Regions from separate parts of the Azonexus sp. GW821-FHT04F04 genome, predicted to be linked through region 1. Evidence: predicted binding sites of a transcription regulator. Region 1 holds the regulator's gene; each other region holds the start of a gene.

What was found. The regulator FNR, encoded in region 1, switches genes on or off when oxygen is low (the NO sensors DNR and NnrR bind a similar motif). The targets are predictions, from matches to a motif close to TTGANCTAGNTCAA.
Region 2: AC07TV_RS06080 (tetrathionate reductase family octaheme c-type cytochrome) is a predicted target of FNR. The motif match lies at 3,792-3,805, and genes of this name have one in related genera.
Region 3: AC07TV_RS01580 (cytochrome-c peroxidase) is a predicted target of FNR. The motif match lies at 3,346-3,359, and genes of this name have one in related genera.

The regions. Positions count from the first base shown of each region.
Region 1 is NZ_JBWKSX010000005.1:55,113-60,433, forward strand. Features, by position in the region: gene AC07TV_RS11610 (sulfite exporter TauE/SafE family protein) at 1-104, opposite strand, end outside; gene hemN (oxygen-independent coproporphyrinogen III oxidase) at 168-1,571, opposite strand; gene fnr (fumarate/nitrate reduction transcriptional regulator Fnr) at 1,657-2,403, shown strand; gene AC07TV_RS11625 (DUF302 domain-containing protein) at 2,413-2,847, opposite strand; gene AC07TV_RS11630 (porin) at 2,977-4,092, opposite strand; gene AC07TV_RS11635 (TonB-dependent receptor family protein) at 4,434-5,321, opposite strand, start outside.
Region 2 is NZ_JBWKSX010000002.1:149,771-155,091, reverse strand. Features, by position in the region: gene AC07TV_RS06095 (cytochrome ubiquinol oxidase subunit I) at 1-832, opposite strand, end outside; gene cydP (cytochrome oxidase putative small subunit CydP) at 822-1,022, opposite strand; gene AC07TV_RS06085 (cytochrome b/b6 domain-containing protein) at 1,443-2,051, opposite strand; gene AC07TV_RS06080 (tetrathionate reductase family octaheme c-type cytochrome) at 2,048-3,673, opposite strand; gene AC07TV_RS06075 (DUF3460 family protein) at 3,910-4,119, shown strand; gene AC07TV_RS06070 (bifunctional acetate--CoA ligase family protein/GNAT family N-acetyltransferase) at 4,212-5,321, opposite strand, start outside.
Region 3 is NZ_JBWKSX010000001.1:318,948-324,268, reverse strand. Features, by position in the region: gene AC07TV_RS01590 (EAL domain-containing protein) at 1-2,365, shown strand, start outside; gene AC07TV_RS01585 (hydrogen peroxide-inducible genes activator) at 2,347-3,252, opposite strand; gene AC07TV_RS01580 (cytochrome-c peroxidase) at 3,423-4,430, shown strand; gene ccmA (cytochrome c biogenesis heme-transporting ATPase CcmA) at 4,562-5,170, shown strand; gene ccmB (heme exporter protein CcmB) at 5,184-5,321, shown strand, end outside.

The sequences.
Region 1 (5,321 bases):
ACGCCCATCGACAAGGCGCCAACAATGCCGCCACACATGCCGACGCAATGGGTCCCGCCGAGCAGACCAACAAGAAAAAGTGCGAGAAAACCGGAATCAGGCATCGAACAGAATCAACAAAAGCAAAGCGGGCAGTTTAACTGCCCGCTTTGATTGCTGCACACCGCTCAGATAACTTTGGAGTAAGTCGCCCGCTGGCGACCAGCCCGCAGATAGCGGTCGAAGACCATCGAAATGATGCGCACCAGAAGACGTCCCGGCGGCAGGACAGTGATCCATTCGCGGTCGATCTTGAGCAACCCGGCCCGCTCCATTTCCTTCATGTCTTCCAGCTCTGCTGCAAAATACTCGCGGAAGTCGATCAGGTGAGCGCTTTCAATGCTTTCAATGGACAATTCGAAATGGCACATCAGGGCCTGGATGATGGAGCGACGCAGAATGTCGTCAGCCGTCAGTTCGATGCCACGGAACACCGGCAGGGAGCCAGTATCGAGCGCATCGTAGTACTCATCGGCGGTCTTGACATTCTGGTAGTAGCTCGGCCCGACCTTGCTGATCGACGAAATGCCGAAAGACAGCATGTCGCAGTCGGCATACGTCGAATAGCCCTGAAAATTGCGGTGCAGGCGGCCTTGGCGCTGAGCAACAGCCAGTTCATCATCGGGCTTGGCAAAGTGGTCCATGCCGATGAAAACGTAGCCTGCATCGGTCAGTTTCTTGATGGCCAGCGCCAGAATCTGCAACTTGGTATCGGCCGACGGCAGATCGGCATCGTTGATCCGGCGCTGCGGCTTGAACATGCTCGGCATGTGCGCGTAGTTGTAGATCGACAGGCGATCCGGATCCATCGCCAATACCCGCTCGATGGTCCGGTTGAAACCCATGACAGTCTGGTGCGGCAAGCCGTAGATCAGGTCCACAGAAACCGATTTGAAACCGTTGGCCCGTGCATCGCGGATCACGCTGTAGGTTTCTTCCTCGCTCTGCACGCGATTGACAGCGACCTGGACTTTTTCATCGAAATCCTGGACACCAACGCTCATCCGGTTGAAGCCGAGTTCGCCGAGTAGCGCAACGGTCGCCGTATCGACCTTGCGCGGATCGACTTCGATAGAGTATTCGCCGCCCTCAAGCAGCTTGAAGTGCTTGCGCGTTTCACCCATCAGTTGGCGCATTTCATCGTGCGACAGGAAGGTTGGTGTACCGCCACCCCAATGCAGCTGGATAACTTCGTGCTCACCATCGCGACCTTCCAGCGCCGCAGCCTGGATATCCAGCTCCTTTGCCAGATACCGGAGATATTTCGCGCTACGCCCGTGATCCTTGGTGATAATTTTGTTACACGCGCAGTAGTAGCAAATAGTGTTACAGAAAGGTATGTGGAAGTATAATGAGAGAGGTCGGCTTATGCCGCCGATATTCCGTTTGCCAAGCCAGACTTTCGCTGCCTCAGAATCGAAGGCCTCGACAAAGCGATCGGCCGTCGGATAAGACGTGTAACGGGGGCCGTTGACATCAAAACGGCGGATGATCTGGGGATCGAATACGAGGTTTTCAGTTGCGAAATTCATTAGGCCAGCCACTAAAAGTAGGTCTGATTATGTTCGGAAGGTTCGATTTTATGGTTGACTTGGATCAAGCGAATGCAGGTTGCGAATGGCTCAAACACACCCGTTAAATCAGGAAGTCACGCTGTCTGTTATCAAGACAGCCTGTTCCAATTGTAACCTGCGCGAACTGTGCCTGCCGTACGGTCTCAGCCTCGAAGAACTGGAACGTCTTGATGATCTGGTATCGACCCGCCGTCGGATCAAGCGCGGCGACCACCTCTACCGTGCCGGCGAAGTTTTTGATGCCATCTATGCGATTCGCAGCGGCTTCTTCAAGACCGATGTGCTGCTTGAAGATGGACGCGACCAGGTAACCGGCTTCCAGATGGCCGGCGAATTGCTCGGCCTCGATGGCATCAGTACCGAACACCACACCTGCAATGCCATCGCGCTCGAAGACAGCGAGATTTGCGCCATTCCGTTCTCGCGCCTGGAAGGCCTGTCGCGGGAGATCCACACGCTGCAGCATCATTTCCACAAGGTGATGAGCCGGGAAATCGTCCGCGACCACGGCGTCATGATGTTGCTTGGCACGATGCGCGCCGAGGAACGACTGGCTGCCTTCCTGCTCAATCTGTCACAGCGCTTCACGGCGCGCGGCTTTTCGCACGCCGAGTTTTACCTGCGAATGACGCGCGAGGAAATCGGCAGCTACCTCGGCCTCAAGCTCGAAACGGTGTCTCGCGCTTTCTCCCGCTTCCAGGAAGAAGGCCATATCGCCGTTCAGCAGAAACACATTCGCATCCTGAACGTGAACGGGCTGAAAGCCCTGATGAACCACCGCGCCTCCTGAGCGAGGCTTCTACCAGCGCAGGCGGGCTAGTTCCGCTGCGCGCAGGACAATCCTCTGTAACAACGATTCGGCACGCTGCCGGCCTGCCGTCGAGCCGCCAGGCGAACGATACGCCAAGTGGATCTCGGTCGGCTTTCCTACCAATGAATACAGGGCAATGGACAGCGGGCATAGCGTCAATTGCCGAGGGTCTTCGCGGACCAACTCAGCGGCCAGCAGGCTGCTGCAGAACTGGATGATTTCCGCTTCGCCGTAAGGAATCGCGCTGCCGCCGACAGCGGTGCGGGCCAGCATGTCGCGAAACGGCAGGATGCTGCCGACCACTAGGCCTTCGCTCTCGATAGCTTCGATCAGCCCGTCGTGGGCGGTCCGGAAATCGGAATTGCTCACCGTGACGACGACGGCGTCGTCTGCGACCGTTGGCAGGGAAATCCCGAGCAGCAACAGGAAAACCAGAAAAAAATGGGACGCCCCGTGGGACGTCCCAAACAGATGTACAGAAAACATCTGACGCAAGAGTTCGTTGCCTGGACGCTTCAATGGAAAAGCGAACCGTCCGGGCAAATCAGCGATTTAGAACGAGTGCTTCATACCGATGGCCAGGCCGTTGATGCCGGCGCTGGTACCGGAGCTGTTGCCCATCGGGTTGATGGTGTAGGCCGCATTGGTGTCGTTCTTGATGTGCGCGTAGTCAGCGTACAGTTCGGTACGCTTGGACAGGGCGTAGCGTGCGCCGAGGCCGATCTTCCAGGCATCGCGGTCGGTCAGGGTCTTGTCCTTGACCTGGCCGAACATGCCGAGCACGGAGAACTTGCCGACCGGCACGGTGGCGCCGATGAACCAGTTGCGACGATCATACTTCTGGTTGGCCGCCAGACCGAAGGCAGCGGTAGCGAAGGTCGTGTTGCCGCCGATGAACGAGTTCACATCGCCCTTGATGACGTCATAGACGCCGCTGACCTTGACTACGCCGAAGTCGTAGGAAGCGCCGGCGGTGGCAACGTAGAGGCGGGAATTGTCGTAACCGACGGCCCGGGTGGTTTCATAGTCGAGATCGATGCTCAGCGGGCCGTTGGCGTAGATCAGGTTGGCCGACAGCAGACGGTCGTCACCGTTGTTGCCCGTGGTGGTCGCGGTCATCGGCGAGTGGACGGCATTCAGGCTGCCTTCGGCGCCCTGGGTGTTGGTGGCGGTGGCCAGGATCACGGTGAAGCCGCTGAAGGACGGCGAGATGTAGGCGATGGCGTTGGCTGCGCGGTCGTACTGGGTGGTCATCGAGGTCAGGCTGGCGACCGAGTAGTTGCCGAACGGGCTGTACTTGCCGTAGATGCCGTAACGGATGCCGTCGAGGTAACCGGCAACGGCAGTACCGAAACCGCCGGTCACGCCGACGTACTGGTGGCCGGCAGAAGCCAGGCCGGTACTGGTGTCCGGGCTGATGCGGTATTGCAGGTCGAACAGGGCCTTGAGGCCGTTGCCCAGATCCTCGACGCCCTTGAAGCCGATGTGGCTCTGCGAAGCAGCGCTTTGCAGGTCGTACTGCGACTGGCCGCTGGCGACTGCGCCGTTGCTGCCTTGACGGAACATGACACCCATATCGACGTTACCGTAGATGGTGACGTTGGATTGTGCGAAGGCTGCACCGGACGTAACAGCTGCAACAGCCAGCGCGATAAGTTTTTTCTGCATTGAATTGCTCCTCAATCATCTTTTGTGTGAATGAACCCCGAAGCGAGTACCGCTCCGTACGAATCTTCCCTCTCCCAACCCCGAGGGCAGTGTTCCGCGCTATGTAATTGCGAAGGCCGTGCCAGCCCGTCAAAAAACCCCGTGATTTTTCTGCAAAGTCCGCTAGCACTTGGATTTCAGGCCTTTTTCCCGGTTGACCGTGGCAATCATCCGAACATGCTGACGCGTTCAGTTTCTGGACAATTGCTGCGTCGCTGAGCCAAAACGAAACAGTGTTCAGCGTTTCAGCAGGCGTAAAAAAGCCCGACCGGGGCCGGGCTTGAGCGGGGGAATGGAGGTGCTCAAAAAGTATATCGCGCGCTCACGCCGGCCAGCCAGGTGCGCCCCGGCGCCGCTTCGTAGTAGCGGCTGTTGCCGTCGCCGACGATGACCGAGCCGACGTACTGGCGATCGAAAATGTTGTCAAAGCGCAGGAAGGTACGCAGGTTGAGGTCGCCGACCTTGCGGTCGACACCGAAGCGCAGGTTGGCGATGGCGTAGCCCGGCGCTGCCTGCCTGGTGTTGGTGTCCTCGACGTAAACCTTGCTCCGGGCGATGCCCTCGACGGCGGCATGGAAGCCGCTGGCCGGATGTTTCCAGGCCAGTTCGCCGAACAGGCTCTGGGCAGGAACGCCGGGCAGACGGTTGTCAGCATTGATCAGTCCGGACGAGGTGGTGAAGGCTTCGTCGTAACGGGCGTCGAGGAAGGTATAGGCGATGCGGGTCGACAGGTTGTTGGCCCAGCGGCTGTCGAGCCCGGCTTCGAGACCACGGCGCAGGGTCTGGCCTGCATTGCGGTAGGTTGTCCGGCCCCCGGAGGCCGAATCGACGACCAGTTCATCCTCGGTTTCGATCTGGAAGACCGCCACGTCAATCCGACTATCGTTGCCGATAAAGGCCTTGAGACCGGTTTCGTAGTGCGTACTGGTCGACGGCTTTAGGTTGTAGCTGAAGGTGCCGCCGGGTCCGGAATAGAACAACTCGTTGAAAGTCGGCGCCTCGAAGCCGCGCGCCGCGCTGGCGTAGATGTTCACCGTTGGCGTCAGGCGGAACATCGCGGCGATGGTCGGCGTCGTCTTCTCGTAGCTGACGCTGCCACCATCGTTGCCGTTGCTCAGATAGGCGTCCTTGACGTTGAATGAAACCTGGCTGTGGCGAACGCCACCACTGAAGGTCCAGCGCTCGCCCTG
Region 2 (5,321 bases), on a different contig from region 1:
TGGGAATGGCGATCAGGTTGAAGCCAGCCGGTGCCGGTTCGGTTTCCCACATCGCTTCCATGGCGGCCAGCTTGGTCTGCTGGGCTTCGCCGACGGTGTAGCCGGATTCGTCGCCGAGGACGATGACCGAGCAGATCGAGGCGAAGCCGAAGGCGGCGGCAATGCGGAAGCTCTTTTTGGCGAACTCGACGTCGCGACCGCGCAGCAGGTAGAAGGCCGAGATCGAGAGGACGAACATGGCGCCCGTGACATAGCCGGCCGAGACGGTATGGACGAACTTGGCCTGGGCGTCGGCATTGAACAGCACTGCCCAGAAGTCGACCATCTCCATGCGCATCGTCACGTAGCTGAATTCGGCGCCGACCGGGTTTTGCATCCAGCCATTGGCGATCAGGATCCACAGGGCCGAGAGGTTGGTGCCAACGGCCATGAGGATGGTGACCAGCAGGTGCTGGCGGCGCGACAGGCGATCCCAGCCGAAGAAGAACAGGCCGATGAAAGTCGATTCGAGGAAGAAGGCCATCAGGCCTTCGATGGCCAGCGGTGCACCGAAAATGTCGCCGACGTAGTGCGAGTAATACGCCCAGTTGGTGCCGAACTGGAACTCCATGGTGATGCCGGTGGTGACGCCGAGGGCGAAGTTGATGCCAAAAAGCTTGCCCCAGAAGCGGGTCATATCCTTGTAAATCTGATTGCCGGTCATGACATAGACCGCTTCCATGATGACCAGAATCCAGGTCATGCCGATGGTCAGCGGCACGAAAAGGAAGTGGTACATCGCGGTGACGGCGAACTGCAGGCGCGACAGGTCGACGAGTTGCTCACTGAACATGGGGGTTTCCTGGGTGGTGAATGGGGCTGGCTGCTACGGCCGGTGCCACGAGATGCGTGGCGATCCGCTCGCTATCCACCTCGACTTTTGCATCGCGCACGAAGGCCCACCACAGCCCGACGATCACCATCAGCTTGATGATCACGAGGAGGATGAGTTCGTGGCGAAGATTGACAGGCTTGCGGGGCATCGGACGTAATCAGGATAGAAATATCAGTATTTACTTATCAAGACTCGTGCCAGCCTTCATCACAGAATAATTCGCCGTTCGATCAATGGGATGGAAGGGGTGCGACATTCGGTCGCAGGGGTGTTTTTGCTGTATTTCGGGGAGGTGTTGCCGTATTTGGCGGGAAGATTGCCATTCTTGGCAGCGAGGGGGTGTTTTCCCTTGGCGCCTTTTGTTAGCCGGTCGGCATGGGCGATGCCACGGTCAACCGGGAAAAAGGGCGAAAATTGAAAATGGGCCGACGACTGGCTGTTTGCGCTGCCGGAGCTTTTGCGGGAAGCCGCAAGGACCTGGCTGCTCCTCGGCCACTAATGCCGGGGCTGTTAACAAAAAAAGGGCGGAGACAAGCTCCGCCCGAAACGCAAGGTCTTGCCGGATTACTCAGTGATGTCCGTCGACTTCCTCCCAGCCGGTAATCATCGCCTTGATGTGGGCGAAGATCGTATGGCCGGTTGTCGTCAGATAAACGTGGATGAAGAAGAAGGCGGTGATCATGTAGGCGCCGAGGGTGTGCAACACGGCCACTGTTTCCAGTGACAGGTTCTGGTCGATGCCCAGACGCACCCAGTCGCCGTAGAACAGGTAGAAGATCCCGGTGCCCCAGAGCAGCGGCGAAATGAAAGCGAGCAGGGCAAGGTAGGCCAGGCGTTGCAGCGGGTTGTGCTTTTGCAACACGGTCTTGTGGAACGGATGCGGCGCATTGGTGAAGATGCCGACTGTGTAGTACTTGATCATTGCCCCGACATTCTTCAGCGAAGGCAGGTACTGTCGCCATTCGCCGGTGGTGAATTGCCAGAAGATGGTGAACGCCCACAGGGTGAGCAGCGTCCAGGCAGCCAGGCTATGCAGTTGCACTGCCTTCTGGAAGCCGATCAGGGTGTAGCTGCCATGGACTTCGAAGCCGGTGATCATCATGATGATGATCAGCAGCGCCTGCGACCAGTGCCAGAAACGCTCGTAGCGCTTGTAGATGTAGATGCGTTCGCTCATTTTGCATTCTCCTTGCGGCGGCTGAGGATACGGACGATGCCGTGGAGCAGGCCGCCGCCGATGGCGCCGGCGATCATCAGCCCGCCAAAAAGGTCGACCAGTTTGTTGCTGTCACGGCCCGGCAGATAGATGTCGGTGATCGCGCTCAGGCGACCGTCCGCGGCACGGGTGTGACACTCCTGGCAAGGCACGGCTTTCTCTTTCGGGGCAACCATGTGGGTAATGAACCAGTTCATCTTCGTTTCAATAAAGCCGAACTTGCCGCTGTATGGCAGGCCGGCATAGTCCATCCCCGCCTTGATCGACTTGGCATAGTCATAATTCCGCCAGAGCGAGGTGTCGTCGTCGCCGAAAACATGGTTGACCACCAGGGTCTTGTTCTCGGTGTCGTAAGGCTGCTTGCCGCGCATGACCTTGAACGGCCAGATGCGTGCGTTCGGATCACTGGCCGAGCCTTCGACACGATTGAGTTCGAGGACCTTGCTGTCGTCGATCTTGTCGGTGATGGCGACAGGGTGGACGATGCCGTTGTACCACTTGTACTCGGGGCGGACATTCTCGCCATATTCGAAATCACCCTTGGCCGCCGAGTACTTCAGGTGGCCGTGATCATCCTTGACGAAGAGCGGTTTGCCATCCGGACCCATCTTGCCGGCTGTGGACCAGTCCCACAGCATTTTGGTAGCGACGCCGCCCCGCGCAAATTCGGGGATATGGCAGGTCTGGCAGGCCACCTTGTTGGTGTGGGTGTTGATCTTGGCTTCCTTGTGCGGCGCGAAGCCGTGGCAGGATTCGCAAGTGGCCCGGTTGTGATCGTCCTTGGGCAGGTCGAAACCGTGCTTGTCCTTGGCGGTTGTCGCATAACGGCTACCCGACGGCTGGTGCGCATTGAACGTATGGCAGTCAGCGCAGACAAGATTGGCGCCGTCCTTGGCCATGTGTACATCGAGCTCGCGCGACGGATTCTTCAACGATGAATCGAGGTCGCCGTGCTTGACCGCATCGCCGCCACCGCCATTGAAGTGGCAGGCGCCGCAGTTTGAGCGGCCTGGTTTGCCGACATGCTGGGCGATCTTGGTCAGGTCAGGGGCCTTGAACATTTTTTTGCCCGGTGGCCCTTCCATCGGCTCGAACTCCCGGTCCGCGTACAGCGGGTGGCCGGCATCAGTGCTGAATTTCTTGTAGGTGCCGGTGTTGTCATGGCAGGCCAGGCAATCGACGTTGTCCTGATTCGTGAAGTCGAAATTCTTGTCGTTCCAGCCGTAACCGGCGTGGCAACTGGTGCAGCGTGCCTCGTTGGAAATCGGCGAGCCGCAGAAGTTATTGGCCGCCCATTTCTTGCCGAGGGTCTTGCCGGTGGTCGGGCTCTTGGTTTCCCAGGTCCAGTGAATGCTCTTCATCACCTGATGTCCCGCCGTGTTGTGGCAAGACAGGCAAGCCTTGGTCACTTCGGGGCCGGTCTTGAACGGTCCCTTCAATGCCTCGAGCTTGCTGTGATCGGTCGTCGATTTCGATATTTCAGCCTTGCTGACGGCTGGTGGCGGCACCGGTCCTTCCGCTGCCTGAGCGAGTAAAACCGCTCCCAGCAAGGCCGCCCCAATAAGCCTGCGTACATGATCCATTGTCCAGTCTCCTCTAATTATCGCGGCGTGGATGACCTCTCAAGGATCAGAGGCCTCATTGCTCGCAGGCGTACAGCTACTACTTTAGTCAAGAATATAAGCAAATTTTAATATACATCTGATCCAGATCAAATCCTGTGTTTTCTGTTGCCGAGACATGAACGCTCAACTCATGTGCCAAGGCTGGCGTGCTAGAATCGCGGCATTGTCTTGAATATCTTGAGGAAAGCAGCGAAATGGCGGAAGTTAACACCAGCTACGTATCCGATCACCAGACTTGGATGAACGAGCAACTGGAAAAGCATCCCGAGTGGGTTGAGGACCAGAAGGTTGGTCGCGCCCTGTGGTGGGACAAGAAGCAGGACGTCGACAGCTCGGCGCGCAACGCTGGCTCCAAGGTGCCGCAGAAGCCTTATCCCTACGATGTGAATTTCTACGGCGAATAATCGCTGCTGAATTCCCGATGCAAAAAAGCCGGTCATTGACCGGCTTTTTGTTTGCCTGCGCGCCGGACCTGCCGGCGCGAGACTGTCAGGGCCTAGCCCGTCAGCGGCTTGACGACGCGCTTGACGGCCGTGTCGTCGGGGTGCGGGTGGATGGTGAAGCCGAGGCTGGTCATCAGGCGGAACATCTTGGAGTTGGTCGATAGCACGTCGCCGACCACGGCGCGATAGCCCTTCATGCGGGCGCATTCGATCAGCGCCGTCATGAGCTTACGGCCGACGCCGCACTTCTGCCAGTCATCGCCAACGGCCAGCGCGAACTCGACCGACTCGCCATCAGGATTGCCGACGTAGCGCGCCACACCGATCTGTTTCTCCTTGCCTTCGTCGACGCCTTCTTCATTCAGTTCGACCATCGTCGCGACCAGCGCCATTTCGCGGTCGTAGTCGATCTGCGTGAAGCGGACCAGCATGGTCTGGGTCAGCTCGCGCAGGGTGTCCATGAAGCGGTAGTAGCGCGACTCGTCGGACATGTTCTTGACGAACTCCTGCTCCATGTCGGCATCTTCGGGGCGGATCGGGCGGATGGTGACGACCTTGCCGTCGTTCATCTGCCATTCCTGGATCAGATGCACCGGGTACGGATAGATCGACATGTGGGCGTAACGGTCGCCCGAGGCATTGGCGGCGTGGTCGATGACGATGCGGGCATCAGCTGCGATGGCGCCGTTTTCATCGACGATCAGCGGGTTGAGGTCGAGTTCCTGGATCCACGGCAGTTCGCAGACCATTTCGGAAATGCACAGCAGCACTTCCTTGAGGGCGGCGCGGTCGACCGGTGGCATGTTGTGGAACTGGTCGAGGATCAGCGAAGCGCGTGTCGAGTCGATCAGATCCTTGGCCAGGAATTCGTTGAGTGGCGGCAGGGCAACCGAGCGGTCGCTGAAAATCTCGACGTCGAAACCGCCGGCGCCGAAGGTGATCACCGGCCCGAAAATCGGATCGCGGAAGACGCCGATCATCACTTCACGGCCATTCGGGCGCGACAGGAAGGGCTCAATCGAGACGCCGTTGATCTTGGCGGTCGGATGCCGTTTTTGCACGGTATCGATGATGTCGTGATAGGCGTTGCGGACGGCCGGCGCATTGGTGATGTTGAGGCGGACGCCGCCGGCGTCGGACTTGTGCGTCAGGTCTGGGGAGTC
Region 3 (5,321 bases), on a different contig from region 1:
CATCCTGCACTACAACCGGGCCGTAACTGAAGGCCTCGGCTATGGGCCTGACACCCTGATCGGCAAGCTGATTGCCACGGTCCACCCGAAAAATCTGCAAAAAATCGCCAACGAGCAAATGATCGACGTTGTCGCCGGTCGCCGCTTCAGCTGCCCGCTTCCCATCCTGCACGCCAACGGCGAGCAGACCATGATCGAAACCCGCATCACGCATGGCTACTGGAATGGCCGCCCGGCCCTGATCAGTACGTCGCAGGACATTACCGAGCGCCTGATCGCCGAAGAGCGCCAGCAACTGGCGGCCAGCGTCTTCGACAATGCGCACGAAGGGATCATGATCACCGACCCGAAAGGGCGCATCGTCGAAGTCAATTCAACCTTTACCGAATTGACCGGCTATCCCCGAGACGAAGCCATTGGCCAAACTCCTGATCTGCTCAAGTCAGGGCATCACGATCCGGCCTTTTACGCCGAAATGTGGAAAAAAATTGCCGAGGACGGCTACTGGCGAGGCGAGATATGGAATCGCAAGAAATCCGGTGAAATATTTGTCGAGCTGCTGACCATCTCGACCGTCCGCAACCGGAACGGCGAGATCGCCAATTTCGTCGCCATTTTTTCCGACATTACGGTCATCAAGCAGCACCAACAACGCCTCGAACACCTCGCTCACTACGACGCGCTGACCCAGCTACCCAACCGCATGCTGCTCGGCGACCGCCTCCAACTCGCCATGGCGCAAACCGAGCGCAGCGGGAAGATGCTGGCTATCTGCTATCTCGATCTCGACAATTTCAAGCCGATCAACGACCGCTTTGGCCACTCGGCCGGCGATTTCCTGCTCATCGAAGTTGCCCAGCGCCTCAAGACCTGTGTCCGGGCCGGCGACACGGTGTCACGTCTGGGTGGCGACGAGTTCGTACTGCTCGTTTCCAATCTTGATGACTTGCACGAATGCGACTATGCCGTCGCCCGCATCATCAGCGCACTGAATCAACCTTTCCGCGTCTCCGAACACGCCATTTCGATTTCGGCGAGCATTGGCGTGACCCTCTACCCGCATGACGGCTCGGATGCCGACACGCTGCTCCGCCATGCCGACCAGGCGATGTACGCGGCCAAGCAGGGCGGCCGCAATCGCCATCACCTGTTCGACCCGGAAAACGACCGCCGCACCCGCATTCGCCGCGAAGAAATCGTGCGCATTCGGGAAGGCCTCGCCAAGGGCGAATTCGAGCTTTACTTCCAGCCCAAGGTGAACATGCGCAAGGGCAGCGTAACCGGCGCCGAAGCACTGATCCGCTGGCAACACCCGACCGATGGCCTGCTGCTGCCGGGACGCTTCCTGCCCATCATCGAAGACAGCGAACTGGATATTGAAGTCGGCGACTGGGTCATCCAGGAAGCCCTGCGTCAGATGGAAGACTGGCACGCCCAAGGTGTCGACCTGCCGGTCAGCATCAACATTTCCGGCAAGCACCTGCAGCACGAAGGCTTTTCGCGGCGCCTAGCTGAGTTGCTGGCGGCCCATCCGAATCTGGCACCCGGCCTGATCGAGCTTGAAGTGCTCGAAACCGCCGCCCTTGAAGACATGGCCAACGTCGCCGAACTGTTCGGCGAATGCCGGCGCCTCGGCGTCAGCTTTGCCCTCGACGATTTCGGCACTGGCTATTCGTCACTGACCTATTTCCGCCAGTTGCCGGCCGATGTACTCAAGATCGACCAGTCCTTCATCCGCAACATGCTCGACGATGCCGACGATCTGGCCATCGTCGAAGGCGTCATCGGGCTGACCCAGGCTTTCCGCCGGCAAGTCATCGCCGAAGGGGTGGAAACCGTCGAGCACGGCCTTGTTCTCCTGCTTCTGGGCTGTGACATGGCGCAAGGCTTCGGCATCGCCCACCCGATGCCGGCCGCGCTTCTGCCCGAATGGATCAGGCAATTCAAACCGGATGAACTATGGGGTCTGGCCACGGCCTTCAAATGGTCACACGAGGATTTGCCCATGCTGATCGCCGACGTCGACCACAGCCGCTGGAAAAAATCGCTGTATGCCTACCTCGACGACACGACGGGGGCCATCCGCCCTCCCGAACTCGACCAACATCAATGCCGTTTTGGTCGCTGGTACTACAGCCAGGACGGTCAGCGCTATGCCAGTGCCGACGCGTTCCGAATGATCGAAGACCTGCACAAGAAACTGCACGACATCGGCAGCCAATTGCGTCGCTGCCACGACACTGGGGACAGCAGCGCCATCGCGGCTTTGAAACTGGAATTCGAGGAGCAGAACGCCAGCCTGACCGAGTGCATCCAGCACATTCAGGCCGAAGTGCTGATGAACACTCAGACCAGCAAGCGATAGGCTGGCGAACGGAGCCCCCGCACCGCATCAAGCAGCGCCTCGATGGCCTTCGGCCGCACGAATCCCGGCCGCCAGGCCAGCGCCACCCGGCGGGCCGGGGCTGGCTCCTTGAAGGGAATGACGCTGATCATGTCGTTGCTGTAAGGATGGCCCAGCGCGCTGTCCGGCAACACTGACACGCCGAGGCCGGAGGCCACCATGCAGCGGATGGTACCGATCGAATGGCCGAGCCGGACGTCGGTTTCCGGGCTACTGACCTGCGGACAGGCGCCCAGAACCTGATCGCGGAAGCAGTTGCCGGCCTTCAGCAACAGCACCTCATCGCCGGCCACGTCCTCGGGCGCAATCCACTTCCTGCTTTCCCAGGGATGACCGCGCGGCACGACAACCTTGAAGGATTCATCGTAGATCGCCCGGGTCAACACCCCCGGCACGTCGAAGGGCAGCGCAATGATGACGACGTCGACTTCGTTGTCGTGCAGCATGTCGGCCAGCGTAGCCGTCATGTTCTCCTCGATGGCGAGCGGCATGGCCGGCGCCACCACTTTCAGGGAATGAATGAGTTGCGGCAGCAGATAGGGGCCGATGGTGTGAATCACACCGAGCCGCAATGGCCCCTCCAGCTGGTCCCGGCCAAGCATGGCCACCTGCCGGACTTTCTCCGCCTCACCAAGCGCCCGCTTGGCCTGCTCGACCACCTTGGCACCAACCGCACTCGGGCTGACAAAACCCTTGCCGCGCTCGAACAGTTGCACGCCAAACTCGTCCTCCAGGCGGGCGATCGCCACGCTCAGCGTTGGCTGGCTGACCGAACAGTGCTCCGCCGCCCGGCTGAAATTACCTTCCTGAGCCAAAGCGACGATATAGCGCAACTCGGTTAAGGTCATTGCTACTCTCCATTTGACACACGAGGGCTCATGCCCCTTCTGACGACTATAGGGAACGGCTATAACCGCTATAACCAAAACCCATAAAAATCATTGACTTGGATCAATATTAGCACAAGCAGGAAGGGGAGAATCGACCATCGATACTTTTTCACCAAGGGAGATAAACGATGAAACACACTACGTTGTCCGTCGCCATTGCACTGCTTTCCGGAGCCATCATCAGTCAGGCTGCCATGGCTGCCAGCAATGAACCGATCCAGCCAATTGCACCGGCCAAGGTCACCAACCCGGCCCTCGTCGAACTGGGCAAAAAACTCTATTTCGATCCGCGCCTCTCCAAATCCGGCTTCATCTCCTGCAACTCCTGCCACAACCTGTCGATGGGCGGCACCGACAACATCAAGACCTCGATCGGTCACAACTGGCAGGAAGGCCCGATCAATGCGCCGACCGTGCTCAACTCCAGCCTCAACCTCGCCCAGTTCTGGGACGGCCGCGCCGCCGACCTCAAGGCCCAGGCCGGTGGCCCGATCGCCAATCCGGGTGAAATGGGCTTCACCCACACGCTGGCCGTCAGCATGCTGCAAACCATCCCCGGCTACGTTGCCGAATTCAAGAAGGCCTTCGGCTCCGAGACGGTCGATATCGAAAAAGTCACCAAGGCCATCGCCGCCTTCGAGGAAACCCTGGTCACCCCGAACTCACGCTTCGACAAATACCTGAAGGGCAACAAGAAGGCCATCACCAAGGATGAACTGGCCGGCTACCAGCTATTCAAGGACGCCGGATGCGTTGCCTGCCATAACGGCCCGGCCGTCGGCGGCAACTCCTTCCAGAAGATGGGTCTGGTCGAAGCCTACAAGGCATCCAGCCCGGCCGAAGGCCGTTCTGCCGTGACCGGCAAGGATGCCGACCGCTTCAACTTCAAAGTGCCGACCCTGCGCAACGTTGAAATGACCTATCCGTACTTCCACGACGGCGCTGCCAACACCTTGCCGGAAGCAGTAGACACGATGGCCCGCATCCAGCTCGGCAAGAAGTTTACAGCCGACGAAAACGCCAAGATCGTCGCCTTCCTGAAGACCCTGACCGGCGACCAGCCGAACTTCAAGATGCCGATCCTGCCACCGTCATCCGACGCGACGCCGCGTCCGACGCCGTTCGAAAAGAAATAACAACCGCTCCAGAGAACGGGCGGGGGCTGCGGCCCCCGTTTTTCTTGTTGGTGTTTATTTGATTCCCGTTAATCTGCCGTTAAACTTGCGCGTCCATAATTTGTGCCTGATTTCTTTCGGTTTTCCCCCTGATGCTTGAAGCTGACAATCTGGAATGCGTGCGCGGCGAGCGCCGCCTGTTCGCAGGCCTTGGCTTCAAGCTGGAGGCCGGGGAATTGCTGTACCTGCAGGGCAAAAACGGCGCCGGCAAAACCAGCCTGCTACGCATGCTGATCGGCCTTTTGCCACCGGAAACCGGTGAAATCCGCTGGAAGGGCGAGTCGATCAAGTCCGACGAATTCCGCGCTGACCTCTGCTACCTTGGCCACCTCAACGCCATCAAGGAAGAATTGACCCCGCTGGAAAACCTGCTGGCAGCAGCCCGCCTGGCCGACGAGGAACTATCCGAAGACGACGCCATCGACGCGCTGGAACAGGTCGGACTGGCCGGCCGCGAAGACCTCGCCTGCAAATACCTCTCGCAGGGACAGAAGCGTCGTGTTGCGCTGGCCCGCCTGGTCAAGGAAAAACGGCCACTGTGGATACTTGACGAACCTTTTGTCGCCCTCGACGTTGCTGCGGTCGACTGGCTGGCCGGCATCATTTCGGGCCATCTGCAGCGAGGCGGCCTGGCCGTGATGACGACGCACCAGTTGGTCAGCATTCCGGCCGGTACGGTGCGCGAATTGCGACTCGGTTGAGGATGATGCGCTGATGTTCAAAATCGTTGCAGCCGTCATTGGCCGTGATCTCAAACTGGCCATGCGGCGCCAGGCCGATATCGTTTCGGCGCTCTTCTTCTTCGTCATTGTGGTCAGCCTGTTCCCGCTCGGCGTCGGACCTGAACCCGAC